DNA from 2 places in the Carnobacterium funditum DSM 5970 genome. Region 1 is predicted to be linked to the other one. Evidence: a T-box and tRNA genes for the amino acid it is inferred to sense, from the RefSeq annotation. Region 1 holds a T-box; the other holds one or more tRNA genes.

The links. A T-box is a leader RNA that pairs with one kind of tRNA and senses whether it is charged. The one in region 1 lies ahead of BR44_RS03585 (valine--tRNA ligase), so its partner is inferred to be a tRNA-Val.
Region 2: it has a tRNA-Val gene. The T-box ahead of BR44_RS03585 (valine--tRNA ligase) is inferred to sense a tRNA for this amino acid. The anticodon was not compared.

What each region holds. Positions count from the first base shown of each region.
Region 1 covers NZ_JQLL01000001.1:788,249-797,973, reverse strand. Annotated here, with positions in the region: gene rpsD (30S ribosomal protein S4) at 1-284, opposite strand, end outside; gene BR44_RS03615 (GAF domain-containing protein) at 513-986, opposite strand; gene BR44_RS03610 (septation ring formation regulator EzrA) at 1,212-2,924, shown strand; gene BR44_RS03605 (cysteine desulfurase family protein) at 3,042-4,184, shown strand; gene thiI (tRNA uracil 4-sulfurtransferase ThiI) at 4,205-5,422, shown strand; gene BR44_RS03595 (redox-sensing transcriptional repressor Rex) at 5,646-6,305, shown strand; gene tpx (thiol peroxidase) at 6,468-6,959, shown strand; T-box leader at 7,024-7,255, shown strand; gene BR44_RS03585 (valine--tRNA ligase) at 7,327-9,725, shown strand, end outside.
Region 2 covers NZ_JQLL01000001.1:1,594,024-1,603,748, reverse strand. Annotated here, with positions in the region: gene BR44_RS07420 (DegV family protein) at 173-1,966, shown strand; partial or broken gene BR44_RS11520 (DUF1295 domain-containing protein) at 2,264-2,416, shown strand; gene BR44_RS07415 (DUF2177 family protein) at 2,433-2,834, shown strand; gene BR44_RS07410 (DUF3159 domain-containing protein) at 3,057-3,728, opposite strand; tRNA gene BR44_RS07405 (tRNA-Val) at 4,053-4,125, opposite strand; gene BR44_RS07400 (ClC family H(+)/Cl(-) exchange transporter) at 4,285-5,820, shown strand; gene mnmG (tRNA uridine-5-carboxymethylaminomethyl(34) synthesis enzyme MnmG) at 5,900-7,789, opposite strand; gene mnmE (tRNA uridine-5-carboxymethylaminomethyl(34) synthesis GTPase MnmE) at 7,866-9,254, opposite strand.

The sequences.
Region 1 (9,725 bases):
AAACGTTGTTCTAGTAAAATCATAAAGTTATCCCCAACTTTACCTTCTTTAATTTTACCAGCTTTAACAAATAAATTTTTAAATTGGCGTTCGTTCATGCCGTACATATTACGTAGTTTTTGTTTTTCTTGTAATTGTAACCCGTATTCAGTTAATTTTTTACGACTGTTCGGACCATGAGGACCTGGAGCGTAAGGACGGCGTTCAATTTCTTTACCTGTACCTGAAAGTGAAATACCTAAACGACGTGAAATTTTCCAACTTGGACCTGTATAACGTGACATAATAAAATTCCTCCAATAATGTTTTTTTGGAGTAAAATAATAAGTTGATAGTTCAATATTCCGTGCAGTTTATTTTTCATTCTTCGCCTTTGCAGCCGCAGGTTACACAAATGCACCAATATTGGCAATAAACTGTTGACGCGAACACCACTCTCACGCTGCATTATTTTACACAAATTCAATTATACAATGCGTGCTTCTAAAGAGTCAAGCTTTCTTTTTTTACAGTTAAATCATAGGTTGACTATTTTTTTGTAAAAGTTCAATAAATAGCTCTAAAAAGTGTTGATCTATTTTATCAAATCGATTTTTTATTGGGGCATCAATATCTAGGACCCCTATTTTTTCGCCGTTCAGTACCAAGGGTATAACGATTTCTGATTGGCTTGCAGCATCGCAAGCGATATGGCCTCGGAATTTAGAGACATCTCCAACGATAAGCGGTGCGTTTTTCTCAAACGCCGTTCCACAAACACCTGCACCTATTTTTATTCTTATGCATGCCACTTTACCTTGGAAAGGACCTAATACTAATTCATCTGATGTTTTTTCGTACAAATAAAATCCAGCCCAATTGATATCAGATAAATTTTCAAACAATAAAGCTGCAGCATTGCTCAAGTTAGCAATCAGGTTTGTTTCATCATTGATAATAGCGGTAAGCTGTTTATTCATTAAACGATAATTTGATTCTTTTGACATGGAAATTCCTCCTGTAATGAAGACACGTACTAGATAAGATAAAATAAAAAACCGCTTTTAGTAGTGTTAGATTTCATTATATATGTTACTATATACAATAGGTATTTCTATAAGAAAATGCAACTTATGTTAAAAAGTTTTTCTGATATCGTAAAAAAATATGAACTAATAATAACTATTTTTCTTATATAAACGTATCAATTTGGCTGGAGGTATCAACAAAAAATGAAGTTTGAATATATTTTAGTTACTATTATCTTTTTGGCTCTCATTGCCTACTTAATAAGTTTCATGATGAAAAAGAAACATTATTCGTTAATCAATGGTCTAGAAAAACAAAAATTTGAATTAATGGATTTGCCTATACCCGATGACTTGCGAAGAGCGAAAGACCTACAATTAACAGGGCAGACGAAAAAAAAGTTCAACCAATTGCATTCGGAATGGCAGAAAATTGAAACTAAAACTTTTCCAGATTTAGAAAATCATTTGTTTGATGCAGAACAAGCTGCAGACCGTCTGCAATTAATTAAAGCAAAAGCAACAGAAACGAAAGCAGCCAATTTAATTAAAAATATCGAAATGGATATTAAAGAAATTCAAACTGCCTTATATGAACTACTTCAAAGTGAAGAGCAAAATATACTAGAAGTTAAAAGAATACAAGAAACTTATCAAGAAATAAGAAAAAAATTATTAACACAAAGTTTTTCATTTGGTCCTGCGTTAGAAAAGTTAGAAAATAAATTGACTTTTTTAGAAGTTGATTTTTCAAAAGTATCAGATTTAGCAGCTTCTGGAGATCATGTTGAAGCTAAAAATATTTTAAATAAAATTGATGCAGATACAAAAAGTTTGAACCATAGTATCAAGCAAATACCTGGGCTTTTAAAACAACTGGTAAACGAATTTTTTGAACAAGTACAAGAATTAAAAGAGGGTTATGATGAGCTTATTGAACGACAATTCGTTTTTTTAGATGATACTATCTTAGCAGACGTTGAATCAATAGAGATGAAATGTAAAAGTGTCGAAGAAGCCATTACAGAATGTGACATCGAAAAGGCTAAATCGATAAGCACAGAAATAGAAGATGAGATTAATCGGTTGTATGACGCTATGGAAATTGAAATTGAAGCAAAAAAATTCATCGTAAATCAGCAGCCCGTATTAGATGATTATATAGAATTTGTAATTGAAAAAAATCGAAAACTTTTAATTGAAATTGATCGTGTGGCTCAAAGCTACGCATTGAACCACGATGAATTAAAGCAAGCTCAAAAAATGCAAGAACAACTGAGCGAGATTCAAGATAATTTTGATACATTTACAGATGGCTTAAATAGCCAACAAGCTATTTTTAGTGCAGTAAAAGAAAGCTATACAGAGCATGCGAAGTTACTCGAACAAATTGAAGTGGAACAAAAAATGATTAACGAACATTTATTAGAATTACGCCAAGAAGAAAAAGAAGTCAAAGATAAAATTGATGATTTTGAATTTAATTTACGTGGAGTAAAACGGTATATTGAAAAACAACATCTTCCTGGATTACCAACGCAATACCTAGATTTTTTCTTTGCAACGACAGAACGAGTAGAAGAACTATCTAAAGAATTAAATAAATTAAGAATAGATATGAAAGATATCAAACATTTATGCGATTTATGTGATGATGATGTGGAACTTTTAATTAAAAAAACGGAAGAGATAGTAGATAATGCATTGTTGTGTGAATATATGATGCAGTATGCTAATCGTTATCGTCATACACATCCAGAAATAGCAGAGGCTATTGTAAAGAGCATGACAACATTTAATACTGAATTTGATTACAATAAAGCATTAGAACAGATTTCAACAGCTTTAGAAGAAGTTGAACCGGGCTCGTTTAAAAAGATAGAAGAAAATTATCTAGAAGATAAACAAAAGAAATGATGAAAAAACGACAGAGTCTTTCATTTAATTGGAAACTCTGTTTTATTTTGTATTAAATCAATGATGAAAAATCCATATCAAATCATGTGAAATAGATAATAGAAAGTGTGAAGATAAATGATATATTTTGATAATAGTGCAACGACTCAAATAAATGAAGAAGTATTGCAAACATTTATAGAGGTAACTAGAAGTGTCAATGGGAATCCATCTAGTATGCATGCACTGGGAGATCAAGCTGCTTCTTTGATGAAGCAATCACGTATGCAAATTGCTTCTTTACTTGCAGTTACACCACAAGAAATTTACTTTACTAGCGGTGGCACAGAAGGAGACAATTGGGCCATCAAAGGAACAGCTATTGAAAAAAAAGTTTACGGCAACCATATCATTACAACAACTGTGGAGCACCCTGCTGTAAGTGAATCTATAGGCCAATTAGAACAATTTGGTTTTGAAGTGACCTATTTACCGGTTGATAGAAATGGGGTTATTTCTATCACAGATTTAAAAAATGCCATACGAAAAGATACAATTTTAGTTTCTGTTATGGCTGTTAATAATGAAGTGGGTAGTGTACAACCCATTGAGGAAATTGGTGAAGTTCTAAAAGATTATCCATCTATTCATTTTCAGGTTGATGCTGTTCAAGCTATCGGGAAAATACCGGTGCATTTAGGCCCAAATTCTCGTATTGATATTGCTGTTTTCTCAAGTCATAAATTCCATGGGCCAAAAGGAACAGGATTTATTTATTTGAAAAAGGGAAGGAAAATAGCGTCTTTAATGAATGGTGGTGGACAAGAAAATCGAATACGAAGTGGTACAGAAAATGTTGCTGGTATCGCAGCTACTGGGAAAGCTTTACGTTTGGTCATGACAGATGCTACCAATAAGCAAAAAAAACAAAGAGAAATTAGAGATTATTTAATTAATGAGTTGAACAACTATAAAAAAATTGTACTGTTTTCAACGCAAGCAGGAGCACCACATATTCTTTGTTTTGCTTTAAAAGGTATCAGAGGAGAAGTGTTGTTACATGCTTTTGAAAATGAATCTATTTATATTTCCACTACAAGTGCTTGTTCTAGCCGCAAAAAAGCGAGTTCTAGCACTCTTTCAGCCATGCATGTACCGGACAGTCTTGCAGTTGATGCTGTTCGTATTAGTTTATCAGATACAAATACTATGGAAGAAGCAAAACAATTTATGAGCGTATTTAAAAAGCTGTATAAAAAATTCCAATCAATCAATGCATAAGAAAGAGAAGTGAATATAAAATGCAATACAATGAAGTGATGGTCCGTTACGGAGAGTTATCTACTAAAGGTAAAAATAAAAAAAAATTTATTAATAAACTAGTCCAAAATGTAAAATTTGCTTTATATGATTTTGAGCAACTTAACGTAACGGGTGAACGAGACCGAATGCATTTAAAATTAAATGGTGTAGACAGTGATTTGGTTTTGGAGAGATTAAAACCTATTTTCGGGATTCAAAATTTTTCTCCAGTGGTAAGACTGGAAAGAGATATCGAAGAAATGAAAAAAGTAACAGTTGATATGGTCCAAGAATTATATACAGAAGGTAAATCATTTAAAATCACCACGCGTCGTTCAGATCATGAATTTAGTTTAGACACTGATGAAATTAATCATTTATTAGGATCAGAAGTTTCAAAAAATATTGAAGGTATTAAAGTGAAAATGAAAAACCCTGATATTAATATACGTGTTGAGATTAGAAATGAAGGTATCTTTCTTTCTAGTCAAACAATATTAGGAGCAGGCGGACTACCAGTAGGTTCAAGTGGGAAAGGTATGCTAATGCTGTCTGGCGGGATTGATTCCCCAGTAGCAGGTTACTTGACAATGAAGCGTGGTGTAGAAATCGAGGCCGTTCATTTTCACAGTCCTCCTTATACAAGTCCTCGGTCTTTGCAAAAAGCCAAGGATTTAACTTCAAAGATGGCTGCATTTGTCGGAAATATTATATTCATTGAAGTTCCATTTACTGAAGTTCAAGAAGAAATTAAAAGATGTGTACCTGAAGGTTACTCAATGACAGTGACACGACGTATGATGTTACGAATTACAGAACGAATTCGTGAAGAACGAAAAGGATTAGCTATTATTAATGGAGAGTCTCTTGGACAAGTAGCATCGCAAACTTTGCATAGCATGATAGCCATTAATGATGTGACGACTACACCCATTATCCGTCCTGTTGTTTCAATGGATAAAAACGAGATAATCGATTTAGCTCAAAATATTGATACATTCGAATTATCAATACAACCTTTTGAGGATTGTTGTACTATATTTGCGCCAACTACTCCTAAAACAAAACCAGATTTAGAAAAAACTAGACGATATGAAGCGAGATTGAATATAGAAGACTTAATTCAACGTGTGATGGATAATCTGGTTTTTTCTGAAATAAAAGTAGGAGATACTTTAGAAAAGCAACAAGCCGTCAAATATTCTGGACTCTTATAAATAAATAAAAAAGATTAGAAAATGTACTCCTTTTAATAGTTAGCTAGCAGGAGAAAACAAAATATCTAATCTTTTTTATTATAATATAATAGCGAGTGTTTTATTTTCATTTAAGAAAAGTAGTAAAATAGTTTTGAATGTGATTATTATCACAAAAAGATTGAGTTTTATTTTTATTGATGATATGATTTGAGGAAATAGACATGCAATTGGAGGATTTCTAATGAAAATCAAGCAAGAAAAACAGTCTGTACCGAAAGCAACTGCTAAAAGATTACCCGTTTATTATCGATGCTTGAAAAAGCTTGAAGATACTGGAGTTAAAAGGATAAAATCACAAGAAATTAGTGAATTAACTCAAATACCTTCAGCGACAATTCGTCGTGATTTTTCTCATTTTGGTGAATTAGGCAGAAGTGGCTATGGTTATGAAGTTGATTATGTAGTAGAAGTGTTTCATGAAATTTTGAATGTGAATAAAATCATCAATATAGCCTTAGTAGGTGTAGGAAACATCGGGAAAGCGCTGATTGCTAATAATTTCCGCAGAAATGACAATATGAAAATAACGTGTGGTTTCGAAAATAGTGAAGAAAATTCTGGGAAAATTTTATCAGGAGTTCCTATCTATTCTATTGATCAAATGAAAAGTGTTTTATCTCGTGAAAACATTCATGTAGCGATTTCTACAGTTCCAAGCGAGCATTCACAAGAGTTGGTAGATAGGTTGGTTGATTCTGGAATTACTTCTATTTTAAATTTTGCTCCTGGTAGAGTAATAGTTCCATCAACTGTAGATGTTCGTTATATTGATTTAACAGGTGAAATATTAACTCTGGTCTATTATGATGGTAGATTGCTTCCACCAACGGTAAAAGGATAAAATGAAAATTAGGATACTTACTATCTTTTCTAACCTTTAAACACACAGTACCTACTCTTTGACACTAAATTTATAAAATAGATGAATTCCGGATTTGCATTTTTCTTTTCAGACAGCGTATACTTAACAAGTAAATATGTTTAGAAATGGGAGCGAGTAAATATGGAGTTCACAAAAAAAGGCAAGCCACTTAAAGTAGAGGGGACATTACCTAACGTTGGTGATAAAGGCCCAGACTTCTCAATCAAAAATAGTAAGGATGAAATAGTAACTTTAGAAGACTGTAAAGGGATGGTTACTTTAATAAGTGTTATCCCTGACATTGATACGAGAGTTTGTGCGATTCAAACAAAATCGTTTAATAAAGAGGCAAGTGAACTTGAAGGAATCAAAATAATGACTATTTCTACAAATACGAAAGATGAGCAAAAGAAGTGGTGTGCAGGAGAAGGCATAGATATGGAAATGCTTCAGGATACAGATTTATCTTTCGGAAAAGCCTATGGAATAGCTATTCCTGAACTAAATGTCTTGGTTCGTTCTGTGTTTATTATTGACGCAACTGGGAAGCTAGTTTATAAAGAAGTGGTATCAGAAATGAGTGATGAGCCAGATTATGACAAAGCAATCAAAAATACAAAAATAGCACGTTAATTCTGACTTTTCGTTAAAATCAGGATTGAATTAACAGCTTTTCAATGCTAAAATGAACTATAGAAAAAAAGCGATGAACAAGAGGAGTAATTTTATTAGATGGGTATTCAGAGAAAAGAACAAATGCTGAGAGTTCTTGACCATGATAAAATGAAAGTAGCTTGGGAGCTGACGAGGTGAAGAAATAGTAACTTTGTCCGGAATAACGTTTCGTTAAAAACGTGAAGAGAGGTATATTTTCTAAGGAAATATACAATATAGGTGGTACCGCGAATCAAAAAGCATTCGTCCTAATACAAAAATTTGTATTAGGGCGGGTGCTTTTTTTACTATTTCAGAAAAAAATAAAAAGAAAAGAGGCTAAAAAATGTCCAAAGAATTAAAAATGCCGACAAAATATCAACCCCAAGAAGTTGAAGCTGGTCGTTACGAAAAGTGGCTTGAAAAAGATTTATTTAAACCAAGTGGAGATAAGACAAAGGAACCCTATTCTGTTGTTATTCCTCCTCCAAATGTGACAGGTAAGTTGCATTTAGGGCATGCTTGGGACACAACGTTACAAGATATCATCATCAGACAAAAAAGAATGCAAGGTTTTGATACTTTATGGTTACCAGGGATGGATCATGCGGGCATTGCTACACAAGCAAAAGTAGAGGCTAAATTAGCTGAAGAAGGCATTTCACGTTATGATTTAGGGCGAGAAAAATTTATTGAGACGGTTTGGGAATGGAAAGAAGAGTATGCTGCAGTTATCCGTGAGCAATGGGCGAAAGTTGGGATATCCGTTGATTACGGACGTGAACGATTTACTTTAGATGATGGTCTATCCGAAGCGGTTAGGAAAGTTTTTGTTACGATGTATAACAAAAATCTGATTTATCGTGGAGAATATATTATCAATTGGGATCCAAAAGCAAAAACGGCTTTATCAGATATTGAGGTAATTCATAAAGATGTTGAAGGAGCTTTTTATCATATGACCTATCCATTAGCAGATGGTAGCGGTTCTGTAGAAATTGCCACAACACGTCCGGAAACAATGCTTGGTGACACTGCAGTGGCGGTTCACCCTGATGATGAACGCTACCAACATCTCATTGGTAAAAAAATCATTTTGCCATTGATGAACCTTGAAATACCAATCATTGCGGATGAGTATGTTGAAATGGATTTTGGGACAGGTGTGGTTAAAATAACGCCTGCGCACGATCCTAATGACTTTGCGGTAGGAAATCGACACGATTTACCTCGTACAAACGTCATGAATCCAGATGGGACGATGAACGAAGTGACAGGTAAATATGCAGGTATGGATCGTTTTGAGGCTAGAAAAGCTGTTATTAAGGATTTAAAGGCTGAAGGACGATTAGTGAAAATCGAAAAAATGACACATAGTGTAGGACATTCAGAAAGAACAGGAGTCATTATTGAGCCACGATTATCAACTCAATGGTTTGTTAAGATGGAACCTCTTGCAAAAGAAGCAATCGCTTTGCAAGCTACTGAAGATAAAGTTAATTTTGTACCTGAACGTTTTGAAAATACCTATTTAAGCTGGATGGAAAATGTCCATGATTGGGTTATTTCTCGTCAATTATGGTGGGGTCACAGAATACCAGCTTGGCATCATAAACATAGTGGAGAACTTTATGTCGGGATGGAAGCACCCGAAGATAGTGAAAATTGGGAACAAGATCCAGATGTTTTAGATACTTGGTTCAGTTCAGCTCTTTGGCCTTTTTCAACAATGGGTTGGCCAGATGAGGACTCAGCAGATTTTAAACGTTATTTCCCCAATAACACACTAGTAACAGGCTATGATATTATTTTCTTCTGGGTTAGTCGCATGATTTTCCAAAGTCTTGAATTTACTGGTAAAAAACCATTTAATGATGTGCTTATTCACGGGTTAATTCGTGATGAAGAAGGTCGCAAAATGAGTAAATCTTTAGGCAACGGAATTGATCCGATGGAAGTAGTCGATAAGTATGGTGCTGACGCTTTGCGGTGGTTCTTGTCAAATGGTTCCGCTCCAGGTCAAGATGTTCGTTTTAGCTATGACAAAATGGACGCTTCATGGAATTTCATTAATAAAATATGGAATGCAAGTCGCTTTGCATTAATGAATATGGAAGATTTCACAGTTGAACAAATTGATTTAACAGGTGAAAAAACGATGGCCGATCGATGGATCTTAACTAAATTAAACAAAACAATAGAAAAAGTGACAGATTTATTTGAACGCTTTGAATTTGGCGAAGCAAATCGGCACCTCTATCACTTTATCTGGGATGATTTTTGTGATTGGTACATCGAAATGAGTAAAGAAATCTTATTTAATGATGATGAAGAGGCTAAACAAACAACAAGAAGTATTTTGGCTTATGTGTTGGATCAGACACTCCGTTTGTTACACCCAGTTATGCCTTTTGTAACAGAAGAAATTTGGGAAAATATTCCGCATATTGGAGAATCATTGGTCATTGCAGAATATCCTGTTGTTCGTCCTGAACTATCGGATGAGGAATCGACTGAAGGAATGGATGTATTAATGGAATTGATTCGTTCTGTCCGTAATATTCGTTCAGAAGTTAACACTCCTTTATCCAAGTCAGTGGAACTATTGATTAAAACAAATGATAATAAAGTTGAATCGTTCTTGAAAAATAATATTTCTTATATTGAACGCTTTTGTAATCCTGAAAATCTAACTATCTCAAGTACCATTAAAGCTCCTGAAACAGCTATGAGTGCAGTTATTAC
Region 2 (9,725 bases), 810 kb from region 1:
TAACGAAAAGGGCATAAATTCATAGTAAAAGCCCAAATTATTCGTAAAATCATTCTAACTTATGCGAGTTAATATTATACACATGATTTAGGCTGTATAATTAGTGATTTAAATGCACTCTTTTGATATTTTAATTTCATAATAAGTGCAGCCGTGGGAGGAAGAGGGAATAATGGTAATTACCAATATAACTAGTGGCGATATGTATAATGCATTTTTACATGGAGCACATGAAGTAGTTTCAAATAGACAATTTTTAAACAGGATAAATGTATTTCCAATACAAGATGGTGACACTGGTACTAACCTTTCTTCATTGATGGAAACAATTATCAATGATTCAACGAAGGGTGAGACGGTTAAACAGACCTTAGAATCTTTTTCTGATGCTGCAATACGAGGGGCTAGAGGGAATTCAGGTATAATATTTGCCCAATATATCTACGGATTAAGCATGGAAATATCTGATCAAGAATTTATAGATTACAATCAATATGCTTCAGCTAGTAGAAAAGCAGCTGACTATGCATATGAGTCAATAGAACAACCTATTGAAGGTACTATCTTAACGGTTATGAGAGAATGGGGAGAAGCTTTAAACCGACATGATGGTTCAAATAATAACATTACAGAACTCATGTCCTCAGCAACAGAAGTATTGAATGCGGCAGTGACAAAGACACAATATCAATTAAAAGAGCTAAGAAAAGCAAGAGTTGTTGATGCAGGCGCCAGCGGTTTCGCCTTTTTTATCCATGGCATGCTAGAATACTTTAAAAAAGGGAATCTGATAGATATAGAATCCATTAATAAAGTACAAAGAGAAACCATCCACGTCGCAGTTGAACACGACATGAATTCTAAGATTACTTATAGGTATTGTACAGAATGTTTACTAAGAGGAAATGAATTAGACACAAAAAACATGAAGAAGATTTTAAATAATTTAGGTGATTCTTTAGTAGTTGCAGCGAATAATAACCAAATGAGAATTCATATCCATTCCAACGAACCAGAGCGTGTATTTGAAATACTTCGTCAAAATGGCAATATAGAATACCAAAAAGTAGATGATATGAAAAAACAACAAGATGTTGTATTGAGAAGAAAATCAGACATAGCTCTATTGACAGATAGTATAGCCGATATCCCTCAAGAGTTTATAGATAGGGAACAAATTCATATCATCAATATGAATATATTATTCGAGAAGACTTCCTTTATTGATAAATTAACTATAACGCCTGAACAACTATTGGATTATTCTAAAGACAGTAAAGACTTACCGACATCGTCACAACCGGATGAAAAGACAATAGAAAATATTTTGATTTATCTTTCTACTTATTATAAATCCTTGGTTATTATGACAGTTTCCAAGCAATTAAGCGGCACTTACAATACGATTAACAGAGTGGCTAAGAGAACGAAGTTTAATAACTTTAAAATAGATGTTATAGACACAAAACAAAATTCAGGAGCCCAAGGATTATTGGTCGCAAAAGCTGCTGATTTAATTGGTCAAGGCTATAAACACAATGAAATAGTCAATATAGTAACTAATGATATACCAAAAAGTAAAATATTAGTTCGTGTAAAAACCTTAGATAATATGATAAAATCTGGCCGCTTAAGCACAACTATGGGTAGAATAGGGAAAAAAGTTGGATTAAAACCCATTGTAACCTTGGATGAGGCAGGCGAGGGGAAACTGGATAGTATTTCTTTTACAACTAAAGGTAGTCTCAACAAGTTGGTGCAACATGTTAGGAAAATAATGAAAAGTAACACTATAGAATCATATAATATTGTTCACATCAATAATTTAGAAGAGGCCAAAGAATTAGAGCATTTATTCACAGGATTAATTGGTAAAGAACCTAGATATATTGTGGAGACTTCATCAGTTGTAGCTGTAGGGGCTGGCGCTGGAGCAGTTGCACTATCTTATATACTAAAAAAATAGGTGGTTTAAACTTATCTAATTACAAGTATTTGTAGTTTTATTTATTTGCACTTTTTATCGTAAGGAAAATTATAAAGAACCATTACATTATTGACATTGGTGGGAATTTGGATTTATTGTTGCGGCTGGCTATATTTTTATATTCGGTGAAGTCTTGGAGCTTCAACATAATGTAACAATGCTACATTATGTTGAAGCTCCAAGTTAACCGTCCATCCTGTGAAACGAAACATAGGTAAATCATAGAATTATAAGTCTATCCACATGAGAAAATGATGAAAAAATAAATGGTCGCTAGTCTGTGGGTCTTTGTTAATGACAACCTTTATTGTATTCGTTTCTGGCGTCAGGATGTTGGAAAAGAAATATAAAGGACGAGCAGATTACGATGCTTATCAATTGAGAACAAATACTTTTATTCCTTGGTTTCCTAAAAATAACCACTCATAAAAGGAGGAGAATAATTATGTGGGAATTATTAACACAATATTTAATAGCCTTTGTTACATTTCTAATTATTGATCTTATTTGGCTAGTGTTTATTGCTAAAGATTTGTATCAACGGGAGCTGGGTTTTATTATGAGTGCTAAACCTAATTGGGTTGCCGCCATTATTTTCTATTTAATTTTTATAGCTGGATTATTGTTTTTTGTAATTAATCCCGCAATAGAAAACAATAGTTGGACATATGCTTTATTTGCAGGAATGTTCCTAGGACTGTTAACCTATGCTACCTATGACTTAACCAATTTAGCAACTCTAAAAGATTGGCCTCTTAAGATTACTATCATTGACCTGATTTGGGGAACCTCTTTAGGGGGAGCTGTTTCTACTATTACATTTTTTATAGCTAGATTATTTAATTAAGTTGTTTCTGATAAAGCTGATAAATAAAACATGCCCGTTAATGATTTATAAATCATTAACGGGCATGTTTTATTTACTATTCGCTTATGTCCACTCTTAGTAGCTCTAATTAGGAGCACCATTTGTTAACCTCGAAACTGCCATCAGTAAACGATTCAGTAAATTTTAACACTCTTTTGAAGTTCATTTTTCTCATTCTTTTAAAAAAATGTATTTACACGTTTAAAACCCTTTTTTCTGACCTTCCCATGGTGGATTTTTTCCTTCTTGAAACTCATCTATACCAGGCCCACCTAATCTTTTAAGTCTCCATACTCCATAAATTAGTGTTAAAATTAACACTGTCAGAGTTGCTGGAAAACCAAGTAAAATACTTGCCCATCCTAACTCCGTTAAGTTCCCTCTGTTATATAGAAATATTTGAAGAATCATTCTTCCTAAAAATAAAATTGCCCATACAACTGTTACTTCTCTATAAGCTGGTTTTATATCATCTCTTAAAAACCAATCAAAGTGCCAACCTCTTGATAGATGACTTAAAATTGCTGCAAGAGGTTTTCCAACAAAAACACTTATAATAGATACTAAAAATAAACCTCCACTCCCTATTATCTTAGGCACAAAATAATTTGCTGCCTCGTCCGCAATTAATGCAAATCCAGAAGCCAGAGCTACCCCGGCAATACCTCCCAGAGCATAAAGAATCTTTTCTTTTTTTAAAAACCTAAATAGAGCTAAAATAGAAGCAATAGATAGAGCCAGTATGATTCCTTCTTTAAGTCCGAACAGATTATTTCCTATTACATATATTATCGGTGGAATAACCGCATCTATTGTCTTTCCGGATAAAAAATGCTTTAATTCATCTCCAATATCCTTAACTAATTTTTTCATTTTTTCTCCTTTAAATCTTTACTAAATTATAGCATACATCATCTGACTTAATAACTTTAAAGGTAGCTTTCGCTACTGCGTGATTATAGGATGCCTTTTCATACTCAAGGAACTGCGAATCTCACAACGAAAACTCTGCGATCACAGGTCATAAGACGGAAAATTACAATAAAATTTTATTAGGAAATTTAGAAGGTGGCTTTCGTACGATGGCAATCGAGGATGGACCAGTAAGTAGAAAAGGGGGTGACAAAAAAATAAGCCCTAAAACATGGCGGAAAATCACTTATGCCAAAATTTTAAGGGCTTCTATCCAATTCGTTATGGTCCCAACTGGGCTCGAACCAGCGACCCCTACCTTGTCGAGGTAGTGCTCTCCCAACTGAGCTATGGAACCTTTGTTTATTAAAGTATCCGCTATCAATTATACCCTACTCTCGTTATTAAAGCAAAGTAATTTTTCTTAATTACCTATTAACCTTGTTTCTGTCCACCTAAAAGTAGTAGTATGGTTAAGTGAGACTTAAAATATATTTTAGAGAAGGAAGATTAACGCATGAAAAGATTGTTCACTACACTTAAAGATCGACGAATCCGATACATCACTAAAGCAATAGTAGTTGGGGTGTTGGTGGGCTTCATCGTAAGTTTATTCCGTTTAGGTGTAGAAATTATTTTTGAAAATATTATCCTTTTATACACATTTTTCCATTCAGAACCTCTATGGTTGATTCCTTGGACTTTTATCTCCATTACTATCGCTATTATTATTGGTTTATTTGTTAAAAGCGACCCAGACATTAAAGGGAGTGGGGTTTCTCAAGTAAAAGGTCAAGTTCAAGGTATTATTCATGTTCAATGGTGGTCTGTCCTATGGAAAAAATTCATCGGCGGACTATTAGCTATAGGATCTGGACTTTTTCTTGGTAGAGAAGGTCCTTCTATTCAATTAGGAGCTTCAGTGGGATTGGGTGTCAGCAAATTAACAAAAGGAGATGAAACAGAAGAGAAGGTTTTATTATCGAGTGGAGCTGGAGCAGGTTTAGCAGCTGCTTTTAATGCACCTATAGCAGGATTAATGTTTATATTGGAAGAAGTTCATCACAACTTCTCTCCTTTAGTTGCTATAACAACATTTACATCAGCGGTTGTTGCCAACTTCGTCTCTTTAAACTTTTTTGGTTTAGCTCCTATATTGGACATCGGAACAGTAACAAATCTTCCACTTAAATATTATATTTACTTGCCATTATTAGGAATTCTCCTCGGTTTTGGAGGCTGGATTTACTCTAAAGTTTTATTAGATATCCTTCCAAAATTTTATCAATTATTTTCCTTTATTCCTGAGCATTTTAATTCGGTTATTCCTCTTTTACTAATTATCCCAATGGGCTTTTATTTGCCAGAACTGATTGGAGGGGGGCATGGGATTATTTCGCAACTGCCGAAGTGGAATTTATCTCTATCTATTTTAGTTGGATTATTTGTTTTTCGTTTTATTTTCTCGATGATATCTTATGGAGCTAGTGTTCCTGGAGGTATTTTCTTACCCATTTTATCTCTGGGTGCCATTCTTGGTGCGCTATTTGCTCAATTTATGATTTATTATTTTAAAATGGATGCTCAGTATTTAACTCATTTTATTTTATTTGCTATGGCTGGTTACTTTACTGCTATAGGGAAAGCGCCTTTAACAGCTATCTTATTAGTTACTGAAATGGTTGGAGGCTTGAATCAATTAATGCCGTTAGCAGTTGTTTCTTTAACAGCGTATATGATGGCCGACTTCTTAGGAGTTAAACCAATCTACGAAAGTTTATTGAAAAATTTAATTCCGGATGACGATAATGTAGTAGTGAGCAAACCTCACTCTTTTGTGCATACTATCGGACCTGATAGCCTTTTATCTAGAAAAGCTATCAATGACGTGGAATGGCCAGAAGAAATCATCATCTCCTCCATGCGTAGGGGGAATGAATATATCTTTCCTCATGGACACACTATTATTCATGTTGGTGATCATCTTATTATTACTTGTGATTTAAAGAATGCTAATGCTATTCAAGATTTATTAAACGAAAAAAAAATCTAATTTACTGAATGAATAAAAGCCGGTACAATTAAGTTAATCCTTAATTGTACCGGCTTTTATTGTAGCTATTATTCTATCCCTATACTTTTACAATTTTTCCTTGTTCTACATAAACCATTAAAACTGAAATATCAGCTGGATTAACGCCACTAATACGGCTTGCTTGTGCAATCGTTTCAGGTTGAATAAGTGTTAATCGTTGTTTTGCTTCGGTTGCAATTCCATTGATAACCGAATAATCAATATTCTCTGGAATTCGTTTATTTTCCATTCTTTTTAGCTTGTCTACTTTTTGAATGGCTTTTTTTATATAACCTTCATACTTTACTTGGATTTCAATTTGTTCTTCTACATCTCTAGGCAACGTTTCGTCTAATGGAGCAAATTTAAGAATATCCCAGTATGAAATTTCTGGTCGACGTAAGAAATCAAGTGCTAAAATGCCATCTTTTAATGGCGAGATATTTTTTGCTGTTAAAAAATCTTGAATTTCTACTGTTGGTTTCAATCGAATATGACCTAAACGATTCAACTCTTGTTCTACTTTTTCCTTTTTTAAAAGAAGGGCATCGTAGCGCTCTTTTGAAGCTAAGCCTAATTGGTAACCTATTTCTGTTAAACGGAAATCAGCGTTATCATGGCGTAGCAACAACCGGTATTCCGCTCTTGATGTCAATAACCGATATGGCTCATTTGTCCCTTTTGTTACTAAGTCATCAATCATTACGCCGATATAACCTGCACTACGTTTCATCACAAAAGGTTCTTTGCCTTGAATTTTAAGAACAGCATTAATCCCTGCCATAATCCCTTGGCCCGCAGCTTCTTCATATCCTGATGTCCCGTTCATTTGTCCGGCTGTAAAAAGATTTTCAACCGCTTTTGTTTCTAATGAAGGACGCAACTGGTGAGGAACAACGACATCGTATTCAATTGCATAGCCACTTCTCATCATTTCAGCATTCTCTAAGCCTTCAATCGTGTGCAGAATATCTTCTTGGACATCTTCAGGAAGCGAAGTAGATAGACCTTGTACATAAACTTCTTCTGTATGGCGACCTTCTGGCTCTAAGAACAACTGATGTCTTGGTTTATCACTGAAACGTACGACTTTATCTTCAATTGACGGACAGTAACGTGCTCCGACTCCTTCAACAATACCTGTAAACATTGGTGCACGATACAAATTTTCTTGAATGATGTTATGTGTCTTTTCATTTGTATAAGTTAACCAACAAGATAGTTGATCTTTTAGATAAACGTTATTTGATGTCTCGTAGCTAAAGTGATTCACTTTTATATCACCTGGTTGTTCTGCTGTTAACTCATAGTTAATGGTAGACGCCTTAACCCGTGGGGGCGTTCCTGTTTTAAATCTATTTAGTTCAAAGCCGTGTTCGATTAGATTTTCTGAAAGTTTAATTGAAGGTTGAGAATTATTTGGACCTGAAGAATATTTCAATTCACCAATAATGATTTGTCCACGAGAAGAGGTGCCTGCTGTTAAAATAACAGCTTTTGCACGGTAGATAGCTCCAGTATGCGTAATAATCCCTTTACAAATACCATCTTCTATAATTAATTCTTCTGCAATTCCTTGTTTTAAAACGAGATTTTCAGTCGTTTCAATCGTGCGCTTCATTTCATTTGCATACATAAATTTGTCTGCTTGTGCACGTAAAGCTCTCACAGCTGGGCCTTTACCAGTATTCAACATCCTCATTTGGATATATGTTTTGTCAATGTTATGTCCCATTTCTCCACCAAGAGCGTCTATTTCTCGAACGACAACTCCTTTAGCTGGACCACCTAATGATGGATTACATGGCATAAAAGCAATCATATCTAAGTTAAGAGTAATTAATAATGTTTTGCTCCCCATTCTTGCCGAAGCTAAAGCTGCTTCAGAACCAGCATGTCCTGCTCCTACTACTATAATATCAAAACTACCTGCTTCGTATTGTTGCATCAAATCATACCTCTCATTTCATATTTCGTTTCATTTATTATCTTTTATATAAAAATAACTTTTCTTTGGATAGTTATTATTTTCCTAAGCAAAATTGACTGAATAATTGGGTTAATAGTTCATCTTGAACGCTGTCTCCGGTAATTTCACCTAGTAATTCCCAACAACGAGTCATGTCTATTTGAACGAGATCGACCGGCATACCAGATTCGATTCCCGTAATCACATCGTCTAAAGCAGATTCTGCATCGTTTAATAAGGCAATATGACGTACATTAGAAACATACGTGGCATCTTTTTCACCTGTTTGCCCTGCAAAAAACAGATTAGCAATTTTTTCTTCTAATATATCAATGCCTGATTTAGTTAGAATAGATGTTTTTACAATAGAAGCGGGCTCAACTAGCGTTTCTAGCTTTGTTAAATCTAATTTATTCGGTAAATCCATTTTATTTAAAATGACAATACGATGGTTTTGATCGGTTGCTTTTATTAATAGACTATCTTCTTCTGTTAACTTTTCATTTTGGTTAAAAACAAGTAACACTAAATCTGAATTGGCCAATGCTTGACGGCTTTTTTCTACGCCAATTCGCTCTACGATATCTTCTGTTTCACGTATTCCAGCAGTATCCACTAGTTTTAAAGGGACTCCCCTAACATTTACGTATTCTTCGATAACATCTCGAGTTGTTCCGGCAACTTCAGTTACAATTGCTTTTTCTTCTTGCAATAAAAAATTTAACAAACTTGATTTCCCTACGTTTGGACGTCCTATAATCGCTGTAGCTAATCCTTCTCTTAGTATCTTTCCTTGACTAGCTGTTTGCAATAATTGTTGAATTTGAATTTTAACTATTTTTGCTTTTTCAACTAACAACTGTGATGTTAGTGTTTCTACATCATCGTATTCAGGATAGTCAATATTGACTTCTACTTGAGCAAGAGTATCCAGTATGTCTGAACGTAAATTACGTATTAATGTAGATAAATTACCATCCAATTGTTGCAGCGCTACATGCATAGCTCTATCCGTCTTAGCCCTAATCAAGTCCATCACAGCTTCTGCTTGTGATAAATCAATCCGTCCATTTAAAAATGCTCTCTTAGTAAATTCTCCTGGTTCAGCTAAACGAGCACCAAATTGAAGAACAACTTGCAATACTTGATTAACAGATGTAATTCCACCATGACAATTTATTTCAACAACGTCTTCACGTGTAAAGGTTTTAGGAGCTCGCATCACTGAAATCATTACTTCATCAACTATTTCACCTGTCTTTGGATTTTCAATATGCCCATAATGAAGGGTATGACTCTTTTGTTCTCTTAGTTTTTTTGTACCTGACTTATAAACACAATCAGCAATCTTTAATGCTTCTTCTCCGCTCAAACGAACAATCCCTATGGCACCTTCTCCTGGCGGTGTTGAAATAGCTGCTATTGTTTCAAATTCTAATGACAAACTCCTTCACTCCTTTTAATTTTTTGCACGAAAAAAGCGCCCACTCCACCCATTTGTTGACCCCAAATGGAATGGATAAAGCACTTTGACTACTTTTATCATTCAGATAAATTTATATTAGTTGCTAATTTTTTTATTACTGCTCCGTTTAGACTATACAAGCTCTCTAACTATTTGTCAATAACTTGACTACAATAGACTTAATGTTTTATCTTCCTATTGTCTATTTCACTTCTGTTGGTCTTTTTTTAATTGCTTCTCAACTTATTTCTACTATAATAGGCATCTTCTTCAATCTAATCTATTTCCTAATCTATTTCTTTTGCAAAGCGACTGGAACGATGAGATTTAGCATTTTCAAATGTATTCATTTCTTAGTGTATGTACGAATCAATCAAAAGTGTATGTACGAATCAATCAAAATCCTTTCAAAAACGAACGTTATTATATTACAAATTTTTCACTTATTGC